DNA from 2 places in the Paenibacillus sp. PAMC21692 genome. Region 1 is predicted to be linked to the other one. Evidence: predicted binding sites of a transcription regulator. Region 1 holds the regulator's gene; the other holds the start of a gene.
The links. The regulator Rex, encoded in region 1, represses fermentation and respiration genes when NADH is low (regulators of the CRP and FNR family bind a similar motif). The targets are predictions, from matches to a motif close to TTGTGAAATATTTCACAA.
Positions count from the first base shown of each region.

Region 2: the regulator Rex is predicted to act here: its motif matches at 2,713-2,730, upstream of H7F31_RS02855 (DoxX family membrane protein).

Region 1 is NZ_CP060293.1:5,498,440-5,505,979, forward strand. It holds gene H7F31_RS22240 (3-hydroxyacyl-CoA dehydrogenase family protein) at 1-235, opposite strand, end outside; gene H7F31_RS22245 (AAA family ATPase) at 343-1,836, opposite strand; gene H7F31_RS22250 (hypothetical protein) at 1,836-2,372, opposite strand; gene H7F31_RS22255 (hypothetical protein) at 2,596-3,090, opposite strand; gene H7F31_RS22260 (amidohydrolase) at 3,123-4,436, opposite strand; gene H7F31_RS22265 (redox-sensing transcriptional repressor Rex) at 4,411-5,067, opposite strand; gene dinG (ATP-dependent DNA helicase DinG) at 5,064-7,540, opposite strand, start outside.
Region 2 is NZ_CP060293.1:710,104-717,643, forward strand. It holds gene H7F31_RS02845 (LysR family transcriptional regulator) at 1-753, opposite strand, end outside; gene H7F31_RS02850 (DMT family transporter) at 913-1,917, shown strand; gene H7F31_RS02855 (DoxX family membrane protein) at 1,954-2,496, opposite strand; gene H7F31_RS02860 (50S ribosomal protein L25) at 2,872-3,417, opposite strand; gene H7F31_RS02865 (AAC(3) family N-acetyltransferase) at 3,625-4,410, opposite strand; gene H7F31_RS02870 (Crp/Fnr family transcriptional regulator) at 4,468-5,151, opposite strand; gene H7F31_RS02875 (patatin-like phospholipase family protein) at 5,354-7,249, opposite strand; gene H7F31_RS02880 (SRPBCC family protein) at 7,314-7,540, opposite strand, start outside.

The DNA of each region.
Region 1 (7,540 bases):
GTTCTTCGTAATAAGAGACGGAGTCGATTCGTGACAGAATAAGTTTCTTCTCCGAGTTGGTAAGCGCCCACTTTTCGATCTGTTTGTCCAGACTAATCTCGATCATTTGAAGCCCGTATCTCAGACGTTCCTCCGATTGCTCCAAGATGAAGACATCAAGACCCTTGGAAGCCAACATCTCAGCTATGCCTTGTCCCATCGTTCCGATCCCTATAACGCCAACTTTCTTTATCATGCGATGCATTTGCTCCTTCTAGGTTGATAGTTCCTCTTTATTATAACGTTTTTTGGGCAAAAGAGAAGGCGAACCATAGGTTCGCCTTGAATTTGTAATAAATACGGTTAAGCAACGGCGGAATTGTGAAGTAAGTCTCTAAACCGTTCTCCATCCACGTTTTCCTCATCCAGAAGCGTCTGCAATGCCTGCCCAAACACCTCTTGACGCGAATTCAGCAGCTCCTTCGTTCGACCCATGAGATCATCCAAAATCCCGTTCGTCACGGCCGACCACTTGTCCGGCGTCATCATGGATGCATCGATTATGCCTGCATCCGTCAAACCTGATTCCACCAGCGTCTTTACAATGCCAACAGCCTGGTCGAAGTCGCCCCTCGAGCCCGTGCTGCGTTCGCCATAAAAAATCTCCTCGGCGGCAGCTCCGCCAAGCGCAATCATGATTTGTTCGTGCAGAAACTTCGTCGTATACAAATACTGATCCTGCAAGGGCTGATGACGCACGTAACCCAGAGCGCCGCCGCGAGGCGACAATGCTACCTGAGATACGCTCCCGGGACGAACAAGCTCCGCCATAATGGCGTGTCCCAGCTCATGCAGCGCAACCCGCTTTCGTTCCTCCAGGGATGTCTCCTTGTCGCTTTTCTCTCCCAGCATCACCTTGTCGATTGCCATATGAAGATGACCGGAGGTGATGGAATCCGCATTGTCGCGCAAGGCATAGATGGCCGCCTCATTCATGACAGATTCCAGCTGTGCGCCGGAGAAGCTATAGGTCTGCTCTGCAATGCCTGTCAAATCGACACCCTCATCAATCGGTTTATTGGACGCATGAATGCGAAGAATTTGAAGTCTGCCCTTTTTATCGGGCAGATCGACGCCGATATGCCTGTCGAAACGCCCAGGGCGAACGAGCGCGCTGTCCAGCATCTCCTTGCGGTTCGTAGCGGCGATGATGAGAATGCGCGGAGATTCGTTGCCATGAATTCCATCCATCTCTGTCAACAGCTGATTCAGCGTCTGATCGTATTCACGATGCTGTCCGCCGTCCCGCTTCCCGCCTATAACCTCGATTTCGTCGATAAAGATAACAGCGCTGGATTTGCCTGCTTTTTTGGCTTTGGCCCGAGCTTCTTTAAACAAATCGCGGATGCGCCCGGCTCCGACGCCGACATACATCTCAACGAATTCGCTGCCCGATGCCGCCATGTAGACGGAATCCGTATATTGCGCAGCCGCCTTAGCTAGCAATGTTTTGCCAGTACCCGGAGGTCCTGCCAGCAGTATGCCCTTAAGCGGACGAATCCCCAGCTTCTCGATCTGATCCCGTTTGACCAAAAAGTCAAGCGCCTCTATCAGCTCCTGCTTTGCGCGGTTTTGTCCGCCAATCTGTTCGAAGGTAAATGATGTCGACTTAACTTCCTTCCGTCCTTCGCCGCCAGATAATGCAGCGAGCTTGCCTTTGCCTCGCGCCATAAACAAGAGTACGCCGGCAATTGCAGCCATCAAGACGAATGGAAGCACGTTATAGCCTTGCATCTGCAAGAATACAAGGCCGACTATGACGACTCCGATCCCGATCTCCATTCCGTATTTGCGCATTACCACACCTCCATCGTATTAGGCGTTCGCGGCAACACCACGTATTTGGCCGTACCTTCTTGCTCTGACCGGATCGTAATATATACGTTGTTCTCATCCATCTCCGTCACCGTCGTTACGCCATCCATGCCGGCGACGGCTTTCTCCATAGCCGCCGGAATCGTGGAGTAGGCCTTCGTCTCCATCGCTTCCGCGATTTCGAACATCGCTCCGTACCAGAGCTGTTCCAGCTGTTCATTGGGATCGCTCTCAACCTGTACCATTACCTTTTTGCCCCCGGCGACGCCAGCCGTTTGTTTCACCGCGTTGCCGTAAGTTTCCCGAAGGCTGGCATCAGCGGACAATTTCAGCTTCACCTTTAATTCTTTTTGTCCAATCTCAGGCTTTGATGCTTCCGCTACTCCGTTCATCTCTTCCAGCTTATCGGCAAGAGGCGCGGCGACGACCATCTGCTTGTACAAGGCGAAACCTCCGAACAATAGTACGGCAGTGACAACAACGGTAATCGCTAGCGGCAATACGCGTGGTTTTCTCATCTCCTAACCCCTCCAATGTATATTGTTTATATATAATTTATATATCAACTCGTCTATACGATAGTATATCACATTTTACAGCTGATTTCGGGGTGTAAAAACAGGAAACGGGACCATGGAAGGTCCCGCCTAATTTTATGATATGGCATAAAGTTGAAGTTCAAAAAATTCGGTTTTCAGTACCGAGAAGATTGAAGGCAAGCGGATTTTTTGAACAACCTCTTTAAGAGGAAGGCAGCCGATAGGAATCGATTAGCTTACCATCTTTGTCGAAGGTATAAAAATCATAGAAATATTGAACGCCTCCATCGGAAGCTGCGGAGTAATAGATCTCCCATGCCGGAGCTCCCCGGAATAATCCGGCTTGGACCCGAACGATATTCGACCCAGGTTTGCTTGAACGGAACTGAGCTTTAAGCTCATCCTCGCCGAGCACGTCGGAAGCGTCGACGGTAAGCGTCGTTTCGTCGCCGCGCAGGAATACGTAATGATAATCATCCTGTTCCCCTGCGCCGAAGCCGACCCATACGGTCTCGTCCCAGATATGTTTGTTCAGCCGCTCTACATTCGATATTTCACCCGTGGCGACGATTCGCTGCTTCGCTTCGGCTTCTGCCGACCAGTGCGGCAGCTGTATATCCCGATAATAAAGCCCTAACCAGATCAAGAAAGTCAACAGGGCGGCGCTAACCATCCAGATCCACTTGGCCGGTGTCATAAACGGACGTCGTTTTCTTTCCGTGGCGCGCATTAGCCGTTAAGCAGCCGCTCGAATGCGGCTTGCGCTTCCTTGCGAATTTTTTCTTCGTCCAGCAAGGTGCATTGTGCATCCTTCACGACTTGTTTGCCCCCAACCCACACATGGCGAACATCCTTGCCCGATCCCGCATAGACAAGATGCGAGACGATGTCAGTGAGCGGGAAGTACTGAGGCTGGTCGATGTTGACGGCAGCCATATCAGCCTTCATCCCCGCCTTGAGCATGCCGATCTCCTTCTCCTTCCAGATGGAAGCCGCGCCGAGCGATGTCCCAAGCTTAAGCGCCTCTATAGCCGGTATGGCAGTGGGATCTCCGGATACGCCTTTGTGCAACAGGGCTGCCATTGTAATTTCCTGGAACAGATCCAGATTATTGTTGCTGGCCGCGCTATCCGTTCCGAGACCGACCTTAACGCCGGCACGAAGCAATTCCGGAAGCCTGGCGATGCCGCTGGCCAGCTTCAGATTGCTCACAGGATTATGCGCTACGGAGACGCCGTTCTCTGCTAGCATTGCAATCTCCTCGTCGTTCAGATGAACGGCGTGCGCGACCAACGCAGGGCGCGAAAAGAAACCCAGCCGATGAAGATGCTCAACAGGCCGAACGCCGTAATCCCTAACGTTCTGCTCCACCTCTGCACGAGACTCGGACATATGCGTATGAAGCGCCAAAGAATGATCATGGGCGGCCTGTACAAATTTTTCGATATATGCGGAAGGGCAAGTATATGGCGCATGCGGGGACAGCATGGTCGTAATTCGGCCGTCTGCCCTGCCGTTCCACTCCAGGGCGAATGCAATCGCTTCCTCTAGCTTCGCTTTCTGCTCCTCTTCCGAGCATAGGCCGATAACGCCGCGCATCAAAACGCCGCGGATGCCGGATTGTTCCGTCACCTTGGCGACTTCATCCATTCGATCATACATATCGAGGAAGGTCGTTGTTCCCGTACGAAGCATCTCGACGATGGCCAGAGCTGTGCCGGCTCTCGTATCCGCCGCAACATAACGGCCCTCCATCGGCCACATTTTCTGTTCCAGCCATACCTGCAGATTTTGATCGTCCGAATACCCGCGAAGGAGCGACATCGCCGCATGACCATGCGTATTAATAAGTCCGGGCAGGAAGGCCAGTCCTTTGCCATCCAGCTTCTCAACGCTTTCAGACAAGCTTTGCGGCTCAGGCTCCTGCTCGCCGATATATGTAATGGTATCGTTCGTGATGACCATATGACCTTTAATGACCGGGGTCGAGTCGTCCATCGTCACGAACAGGCCATTTCTAATCCATAGCTGTTTCATCCGAATCTTCTCCTTCATGGTTCAAATAATACGCGAGGCTAAGCAGTTCCCTTGTGAAATCGGCATTGTGAATGCGTACTTCATCCGGTACGCGCAAAATCGCTGGAGCGAAGTTCAAAATGCCTTCTATCCCTGCCGAGACGAATTGATTTACGACGTTTTGAGCTTCGAACGCAGGGACAGTGATGATTCCGATCCGAATTTTTTGCTCCGCAATCGTTGCGACCAGCTCGCTCATGGGTTGAACGACCAGATTGTTGATATTCGTTCCGATCTTGGCAGGATGATCGTCGAACACAGCCGTTATTTTCATATTGTCCTTGGAATATTTGTTGTAATTGCATAAGGCATGACCCAGATTGCCGGCGCCAACCAGCGCGACCTTGATCGTCTGGTTCACCTTGAGTATTTGACGAATGATTTCGATCAAATAGACAACGTCGTAGCCAATACCTTTGCGTCCGAATTCGCCGAAATACGCGAGATCCTTGCGAATTTGAGCCGGGTTAAGATCAAGCTTAACCCCAAGCTCCTGCGAGGATACCGTCTGGATCTCGCGGCTGTCCAGCTCGTTAAGCACCTGCAAGTAGATAGGGAGTCGGCGCACGACCGCTTCGGATATTTTGGTCTGCTTCAAGTTGTTGCCTCCTTCGTAGCTTCTGGTTCGCTCGCCGCAGCGCTGTTTTTTCCCAGCCATTCTCTAATTCTTGGCACCATCTGATCCGTAAACATCGTTTCGATCTTGGGACCTGGCAGCGAATAGAGAAAATGTTTGCCGTAATAGGCATCGATAACGCGCGTATCGTAGATGATGACAATGCCTTTGTCCTGCGAGGTTCGGACAAGTCGGCCGAATCCTTGTTTGAACCGGATGACGGCCTGCGGGATGGACAGCTTCATAAACGGATTCTGCTTTTGTCGCTGCAGTTGCTCCGCCTTTGCTTCTTGGAGCGGATGATTAGGAGGCTGGAACGGAAGTCTTACAATGGCAAGACAGGTAAGCGCTTCGCCTGGAATATCGACGCCTTCCCAGAAGCTGCTCGTTCCCAAAAGCACGGATTCCGGCTGTTGAAGGAAACGTCTCGTCAGCTTGGTTCGATTGCTGCTGTCGATCCCTTGTCCCAGCAAGCCGATGCCTGCCGCGGCCAGACCTATTTTCATAAGCTCGTGAACTTGCTTCAGCATCTTATAAGAAGTAAAGAGCACCAGCATTCGTCCTTTTGTCTCTAGAGCGGCGTCGACCAGCGAAGCCGCCAGCTTATCCAGATACGCGTCGTTTACATATGCGCCCTTAACAACCGGGAAGTCGCGAGGGACCATCACCAGCGCCTGTTCCCTGTAACGGAAAGGAGACGGCAACTGCACGGTTTTGAGCTTGCCCTGCGTCTCATAGCCGAGGAGTCCGAGTTGTTCCTCTGCGTACTGGAAGGTTTTCTGCACCGTTAATGTCGCGGAGGTCATAATGATGCTGTCTTTGGCGTCAAAAAAGTACTTTTGAAGCTGTTCGCTAACATCGACGGGTGCCGCGTACATGTGCAGCGATCGGTAGCGGTATACCGCGCTGGCTTCCATCCAGAAAACAAAACCGGACTGCTCCAGTTTCATAAAGATTCGAAGCTCGTCTTTTAATCTCGTCAAATCCCGGATGGAACCGTTAAGATCGGTAATCGTTCCCTGAACGGAGAGATCATCGATCCGCTCCTTGATGTCGTTGATCATTTTTTCCATCGTCTTGATAACCCGCGCAAGCTCGACATAAATATTATTCTCGACGCCGCTCGCTTCATCCCAGCTTGCAGGAAGCTCGGAATGATGGAGTCTAAGAACCGAAGACGAAACCGCGCCATTATCAGTGGCGCCTTCAGCTCCTTCGCCCATCATTGCATACAGCATCTCGAATAATTTGTCCCAATGCTCCCTGATCTCCTGGAAGATCGGGATGATTTCATCAATCGTCTCCGTCCATGCTTGTACATGGTCATCGCCTTCATTCTGCAGCTTGGAACGCAGTAAAGGCAATAACCCCGTTCGATTGTCCTTAAACAACCGGGTCGCAATATGTACGAGTGAGAAATAATTCACGTTCATCCCCAGATGTTTGCCTGCCACTTCTTCCACGTGATGAGCCTCGTCAATAATAAGATGAGAATACGCGGGCAGCAGGCGATGATCGGCCTGCACATCGGTAAATAACAAGGAATGATTCGTAATACAGACGTCGGCGACGTTCGCTTCATGTTTGGCGCGATGGTAATAACAGCGCTTAAACCATGGACAAGCACGATTAAGACATGAGTCCGCATCGCTGGATACCGTAGACCAAAAGTCAGAACCTCGGCTGCCGAGGTTCAACTCCTCCTGATCCCCTGTCTCCGTTTCTCCTAACCAGACGACCATCTGGGATGCCGTAATCGCATCTTCTACAGGAGAAACCAAGTCCCGGGCGTTGACCTTGCCCTCGAATTTGCGCAAACATAAGTAGTTCCCTCTCCCCTTAAAAATGGAGGCTTTTACGGGAAACGGAAGCACGTCGGACAGCAGCGGCAAATCCCTGCTTCTCAGTTGCTCCTGAAGATTGATCGTATGCGTGCTGACGACGATCTTGCTGTCGCTCTGAACGCCGTAATACAGGGCGGGGATCAAATACCCCAGCGACTTGCCCGTGCCCGTTCCAGCCTCAATCAAGAGGTGCTGATCGGCTGCGAGCGCTTCGTATACGTGATGAAACATCAGCTTTTGCGGCTCGCGCTCTTCGTAATCCGGAAAACGTTCTTGAAACTTGGCACGAACGGCTTCGAGATAAGCCTCGAAGCTCATGTCCTTCGGTATTGCCGAGCCCGCTCCATTAGTCCTGGCAGGCTGTTCTTCATTCCATTCTCGCGCCTTAAGAGCAAATTGCCGGTAATAATCCACTTCATTGGACTCGAACACGACGGTTCGCTCCATAAGATTAAGATTGACGTTAAGGAACCAATGCAGGTCCCTGGATTCGTCGATCAACGCAACGAGCCGCTGCAAAGTAAGCAGCGGCAAGGTGCGAAGCTTGCCCACAGCCTCGATAAAAATATGGGCAGTCGCAAGCGCGTCGCTATCCGCGCGATGATGATGAT
Region 2 (7,540 bases), 3.8 Mb from region 1:
CTCAGGTACGCTATGACCAAACACGGTGCCCTTGACAATCAGATCGGTAATGGATGATTCCGGAATAATCGTCATTCCTATTCCTGCGGCGACGCTGCCTATAATCGTTCCGAACGTTCCGAATTCCATGATCTGCTTCGGGATAATCCCCTCCGCCTTCATCCAGCTTTCAAGCCGTTCCCGATATCCGCAACCTTTATTGTATAGCAAAAGAGGCTTTTCCGTTATTTCCTCGATACGAAAGCTTTCTCCTTTGGTTACGAGCACCAGCTTTTCTTGAAAAACCTCAAGCTGTTCGATAAAAGGATGCCTGATGGGGCCTGTAACAAAAGCTCCATCCAGCTTCATATCAAGTACTTGTTGGACCAAGTCATCGGTAACTCCGGTTTTTAATGATAATTCAACATTGGGATACTTTCCATAATAAGAGGATAGGATGTCCGGCAGTGCATTCACCGTCTCCACGATCCCGATTTCCAGGACACCGGAGGGGTATGACTTATCCTCGAATAGATGTGCCATCTCCTCCATCCTCGACAAGATCTCCCTCGAATGCTCCAACAACCGCTTTCCTTCCGGGTTAAGGATCATCCCGCGTTTATGCCGATAGAACAATGGCGTCCGAAGCTCTTTTTCCAGCAGCTTTATTCTTGCTGTGACATTGGATTGCACGTAGTTTAGCTCCAATGCGGCTTTACTGACACTGCCATGCGTTGCAACCGCCTGGAATATTCTCAAATCATTAAACTCCAATGCAACCTCGCCTCTGCTCTCCAATGGAAACATGTTTTTCAAGTATCATTATAAATGATGATGAAAGTGATTTTCAATCATTTTACTATATCCATTCTCCTTCCTATAATGAGTGATGTACAAAGAATTGGGCAGATTTTCTATAGGGAGAGACTACACATGCTAAACAAACAAGTCATCATAGGTTCCATTCTCTGTCTCATTGCCAGTATGTCATGGGGAGCGATGTTTCCTGTTGCACACATTGCTTTGCAGCAAATTGATCCATTTTATTTTTCATTTATCCGATATTTTGCCGTGGCCGTCATTCTTAGCGTGATGCTTTGGATAAAAGAAGGGAAAGCGGCATTCCGTCTGGAAGGAAAGGGCAAGACTCTATTGTTTTTTGGAACGATGGCATTTGTGGTCTATAACATGGCCATTTTCTTCGGGCAGCAGCTCATGGGGGAATCCGGGACAATCGCCGCCTCCATTATGGAAGTGCTCATGCCGATGATTTCCGTTATGCTCTTGTGGATCACAACCAAAAAAGCACCGAATACATACACGCTCACAAGTGTAGGTATCGCGCTCGCCGGCGCTTTGCTCGTTACTACCAATGGGAAATTTACATTTTTTACGATGGCTGGGCAACATCTTGTTCCTTTGCTTCTGATTTTCACGGGAGTTGTGGGATGGGTCGTGTATTCGATGGGGGAGAGCCGATTTAGAGATTGGTCGATCCTGCGCTATTCCACACTCACATGTTTGCTAGGAACCGCAGTGTCTTTCATCATCGTTATGCTTGCTTCCGCCTTTGGGTTGGTTCCCGTTCCCGGCTGGCACACGATACTTTCGATTAAATACGAAATGTCCTTTATGATACTACTGCCAGGGCTTGTAGCCCTGCTGTGCTGGAATTCAGGGATCAAACGGCTATCGCCGCTTAACGGCATCTTATTTATTAATTTTGTTCCAATTACCACTTTCGTCATTATGGCCTTTCAAGGCTATCAGATTAGCAACTATGAATTTTACGGTACGCTGCTCATTATCTTTGCCTTAATACGGAACAATATGCACCAGAGGAAAGCACAGCGGTTAGAAGACAACAAAGCCTATTCCGCTAGCCCTGTACTTACTCAAATCAATAAGCAAAAAGAACGATCAGAGGCAGCGCTCTGATCGTCCTTTTTTTCGATGAAGTTTTTCGGTATTGGTTTATTTAACTAACAGTCCCGCATCTGTTGTCGGATTTTTGGGTTTGCGATGGAAGAGACGATCAAGTCCTTTGTGCATAAGCGGAAGGACGTAACGATCTAATCCAAAGCGGCCAGCGTTCGTGCCGGCGAAGATGACCATCAATCCAAGAAGCAGAAGCCACGGGTTCGTGCTTACGGTACCTGCGAACATAAACATGAAGTTCATTAAGGCTCCGAAGAATGCGGCGGTAAGCGTTAGTGTACCAAGGATGAGTCCAAGTCCTACCAGAAATTCTCCCCATGGTATAGCGACGTTAATAAATCCAACGTTCGGTAATGCAAAGTGTTCTACAAATGCAGTGTAGGTCGGGTAAACCGCTTCACCTGTAGCTTTATCAAGCACCGGGTTGTTTACGGCCGCGTTGAGGAAACCCGTTGCATCGAAAGGCGTTGCTCCCGTAATTTTATGCCATCCAGCGTCTAACCATGCGAACCCAACCACGAAGCGAACAATAGTGACTAGAATACCGGCGATTTTATGCTCTTTCCAAAATTTTAACATGAAACTCACTCCCGTTCTTCATTATTAGTAGCGGTATGGCGTTAGATTAGCTTCAATCTCGCTGATGGTTGAGATCGTTGTATATGATTCATCAGGATCACCGTCCTCGTTGGTTTCGATTGATGATTGCTTCTTGTTGATGTCTTTATTATAGAATGTAAAAACGATTGACATTGTGATTTAAATCATAAAGTTGAGGGGTAACATTTGATCAATTTGTGAATAAATTCACAATAGTTGGCGTGTAACGAAGCCGAAACCAATCGTCACGTTCAGCACGTTGCTCAAGAAAGCAGCAGTGGATGCCAAAAACCAAGGAGCTAAGCGAGAACAAGCCGCTTAGCTCCTTGGTTTCTTTCACTTAGCATCCAAGCATTAAGGCTTCAATACGGATACGAGAGTTTCGTTATCCCCGGATATGACCGTCACTTCGGGCGGTAATTTCAGGTCTTTTACGAACAACGTTTCTCCGATTTCCATCGCGCTGATGTCGAGCTCGACCACGGACGGCAAGTTCTTAGGCAAAGCCTCCACTTCCACATACGGGTCCTCGACCTGCACGACTCCCCCCGACTTTGTTCCAATAGGGCTACCCAATAGCTTTACCGGAAGCTTCGTACGAATAACTTCGCCCGACTGAACAAGCTGGAAATCGACATGCAACAGCTCGCCGGTCACCGGGTTGCGATGAAGGTCCTCCAGCAATACCGTCAGGGAATAGTCATCTGCCAGCTTAAGCTCGATAAAGCCGGAGCCGCCTTTCTTTAACCATTTTTCAAATTGCTTGGTGGATATATGAATGATTTCGTTATCTGCGTTTTTTCCGAATACAACCCCGGGTAAACGTCCCTCCCGACGTAAATTCCGCAGTCCGGAAGATTTCAATCTCGGACGTCTTTCTGTATGAATGCATGCAGCCATGCTCTACCTCTCCTTTACATGAGTGATTTTAGCGCTGTAATAGCAGCGGTTGAACCTCCCCGGCACGGGGATAAATAGAGAAACATAGCATCACAACCTCCATGTCCTTTCGGATAGATAGACATACATTAAATGTAAAAACCCGTAAATACAGACCAAGGCACCCCACTCCGAAGAGTGGAATGCCTATGGGTTTCATTCACCATATCATAGATTGTCGGCCGTGTCGATACGCGCTGGCAAAGGATTGTTATCCGAAAATAAATCCGGATTATCCTTGAGCATGTCCGTAATGACCTCAGCCACCAAAGCTGCATTGCATACTCTAACGACGGCATCGCCCAACAGCCCTTTATACATCGCTCCCTTGCGTTCAAGCACTTCGTCCACTTTCCAAAAATGCTCGGACCACGATAACCCGCAATGTCTGCGGGAAGGCACAGGGATTTCGGTTCCGTCGGACAAAACCGTATACAGCATCTGGTGGTCATCCGTTAGTCTTCCGGATATATCCACCCATTCCTCGACCCCATGAATAAAGGTGTTGCGCTTTAAATCGACTCCGACCAACATAATCGTTGCTTGCCGGTCAAGCAGCTTCCCCCAACTGGAGCCTCTGGCGCATGGAGTATCGAAATGATGGTCGCTGTTTGTAAATGCATGTGCATCTCTCCCCAGCGCCGCCACGGAATGAGTGGGATGCCATGAACGCGCCACGCCCGGCCTTTTGCGAAAAAGTTCGGGCAAAATGCCGACGCAAACCGGCGACTCCTCCACGTAGAACCTCGGATTCTCTGCATTTATATGCGACCATGTATGAGTGGGCAACACTAACAGACCATCCTTCATATAGTCGGACAACACGTCCAGGACCGTGTCCGCGCCACCATCGACTTGTCCCAAACTTTTCATCGACGAGTGAATCAATAACGTGCCAGTTGCATCAATACCTAGCTGATCTAATTGCTTCTGCAGGCTCTCTTTCGTGTGCAACCTTTTCCCCTCCAATCGTAATATCCTAACAGTTACCATCCTGATTCCCAATTCAACTCAATTAACGTCAAGTATATTTCTCAGTCCATCCAGGTTGCACACAATTATTTTTTTCTGATCATTGCGTATCAATTGCTCGTTTTGTAATTCCAATAACAATTTTGTCACGGTTTCGCGTGCCGTTCCTGTCATATCCGCCAATTGCTGATGCGTTAGCTTCAAATCAATTAAAATACCATCCGCTGAGGGTACTCCATGTTGTTCTGTTAGTCGCAGCAACATGCGGGCAATACGCGTGCGTACGTCGTGAATGGTCAAGTCCATGATTAATTTATTGGCATCGCGCAGACGATCCAAAGCCGTTCCCAATATACCGATAAGGATTTCAGGCTTGCTATTGACTAAAGGAATGAAATGGCGTTTTTTCAAAATGCATAAAGTAGACTTCTCGATTGTCCTCGCCGAAGCAGAGCGTACTCTTTCATTCTGCAGCAAAGCCATCTCTCCAAAGAAATCTCCTTCTCTAAAAATAGAAAGAACCACATCCCTGGAGTGATTATCTTGATAAATTTGAATAACTCCGGATATAACCAGATAAAGTTCATCTCCTTCATCGCCTTCTAAGAAAATGGACTCGCCTTTTGTATATACGCGTTTGCTGCATAACTTGGAAATTTCAGTTAAATATTCATCATCAAGTTGCTCGAAGAGCGGGAAATTTCGTAATAGCTGCAGATTCATCTTCAAAGCCTCCAGTACGAGCCATAATTTGAAAGGGCCATCCTCCGGCAGCCTGTTCAGCCACGCCAGATATGACCCTTTCTTAAAATATAGGGAAGTATAAGTTCTTCTATACTTGGCCTCTATTTCTTGGAATGAAACTTACTGCGCCGCCAAAGAACGGCGACAGCCGTTTCACCTTGATCGTGTTTTAAATAGCTTTTCACCTTTCAACCAGCTTGCTTCGTATTATCGTTAACGCTTCCCGCGCTGCCTTTTCGCCCATGGCCATGTTATGGTTAGACAATTTAAACGATACCTGATTTGTCGTAATTTCGGGCCTAAGCACGACATCCGCGATTTGCGCTTCTTCCGAAATAATTTTTCGGCTCATAATTTCAATCGTGTTGAGGATCGCCACTAAAAAGCTTTTCGGTTCCCCTAACACCGGCGTACTCAAATCAACGGCGATCACCACGTCGGCCCCCATGCTTTTGGTTAGCGCAACAGGCACAGGATGGACCACCGCACCATCCACCAGGTAGCGTTGCTGATACTGAACCGGCTTGATGAAACCGGGAATCGCCGTCGAAGCGCAGATCGCATGGGAGACTCTGCCTTTATTGAAAATGTGCGCTTCGCCGCTCACCGCATCCGCAGCTACTGCGGCAAACGGAATCGGCAAGTCCTCAAAGTTGACAGGGCCGATATATTTTTCAACAAAACGGGCCATTGGATGATTGCTTACTAACGCCTTCGGAGGCATCACAAAGTTAACAAGCTGCCCCCAACGAACGGTTGGCAGCACCTTCTCGAACGCGGAAACAGGCTGCCCCCCTGCGTATAACGCCCCAATAAATGCCCCAACGCTTGTTCCTGCAATGATGTCGATGGGAATGCCCTCTTGCTCCAACAGCTTAATAACGCCAACATGCGCGGCTCCCCGCGCGGCGCCACTGCCCAGCGCAAGCCCGATCCTCGGTCTTGTTCCCGGCTCGCGGTTCCTTCCGAATCGCAGATGACGCTTAAGGATCATTCGATTGCCGCTGACAACATGCGCTTCTTGCACGACCGTTTTCAGTTCCTGGACATTGCCGTCAAGATACGGATAGACCGTCATCATATTCATCGCGTCATGGGAGATCAATTCCTGCGGATCATCAGAGCCCGCGGCCAATAAAAACGCATGGACGAGCTCGGGGATGTCCTCCTTTCGCTCCCTGAGCGGAATCATCTTTACCTCTAGTGCACGGGTATCCGGTTTGTCGCAGGCTGTCATGAGAATGCGCATATCTCCTGAGGATTGGAGCAATCGACTTAACAATTCCAGCGGCATCGAATCCACATTTTCCAGTACGATGGTTCCTTCTCTTGCCGCCCGCGCTTTCATATCCCAATCCTCTTGAAGGAAGTTTGTCCCGTCCATGCTTACGATTGGATATTCGGCGCGCCGGGACAATCGATGAATTTCGTATGCGACATGCGACTTGCCGACGCCTTTTTCGCCCACGATACATACCGGGTCTTCCCGCCGAGCACATTCTGTAATGTCTCTGCGGAGCCCATGCATAAATTTGCTGCTGCCAACCAACGGTCCATATTGCGCCTGCCGCTCCAGCTCCAGCTCCCGCATGACGGCGAGGCTTCTCGTATATTCCTCCGCCACCCGGTCGTTGGACTCCTGAATGCGCTTGATCATCGCTTCGGTCATATGCTGTCGGAACGTAGTGCTCCGGTCCATCAATAACAGCAACCCTTGCCGCGGCATTGCTACCGTCACTACCGTGCCGACAGCCATTACGGTAGCACTTACCGTTTTCCCCGTCAGACAGGACATTTCCCCAACGAAATGTCCTCGCTCCAAATTCGCTACGAGAATCTTTTTTTCATTCTCCAGGTACACATCCAATTTGCCGGACAACACGATATGGAATACTTCGCTCGATTGCCCCTGCTTCAGAATAATCATGCCGTCAGTAAACGTATGTTTCGTTAAATAGGGATAGATCGATTGCAAATCTCCTTGCTCTAATTCTATCAATAGCGGGTATTCCCGTATTTCGTCGAATTTCAACGGATACACCTCCCCCTGAGTCAGCGTAGCCTTCGCTCCTTTCATTTTATGGCATCCCTCCCGCCTTTACAACGTTAAAGAAAAAGGGCGCCCAGATGGGCGCCCCGACTTATGCCTCGGATGCTTCGGTATATCGCTTGAAACTGTCCATAATCGCTTGCCAGCCCGCCTGTTGGAACTCAACGGGGTGAGTGCTCTCAGGGTCGAAGATTTCAACGACCTTCGTTGTCTCGCCTTGATCAACGAACGTAATATCCACCTTCCGCCCGTCTCCCATCGTGTAGGAAATCGCCTCATGCAGCTTCACTTCGTCGTAAGTTCCGCCGAAATCAAAGC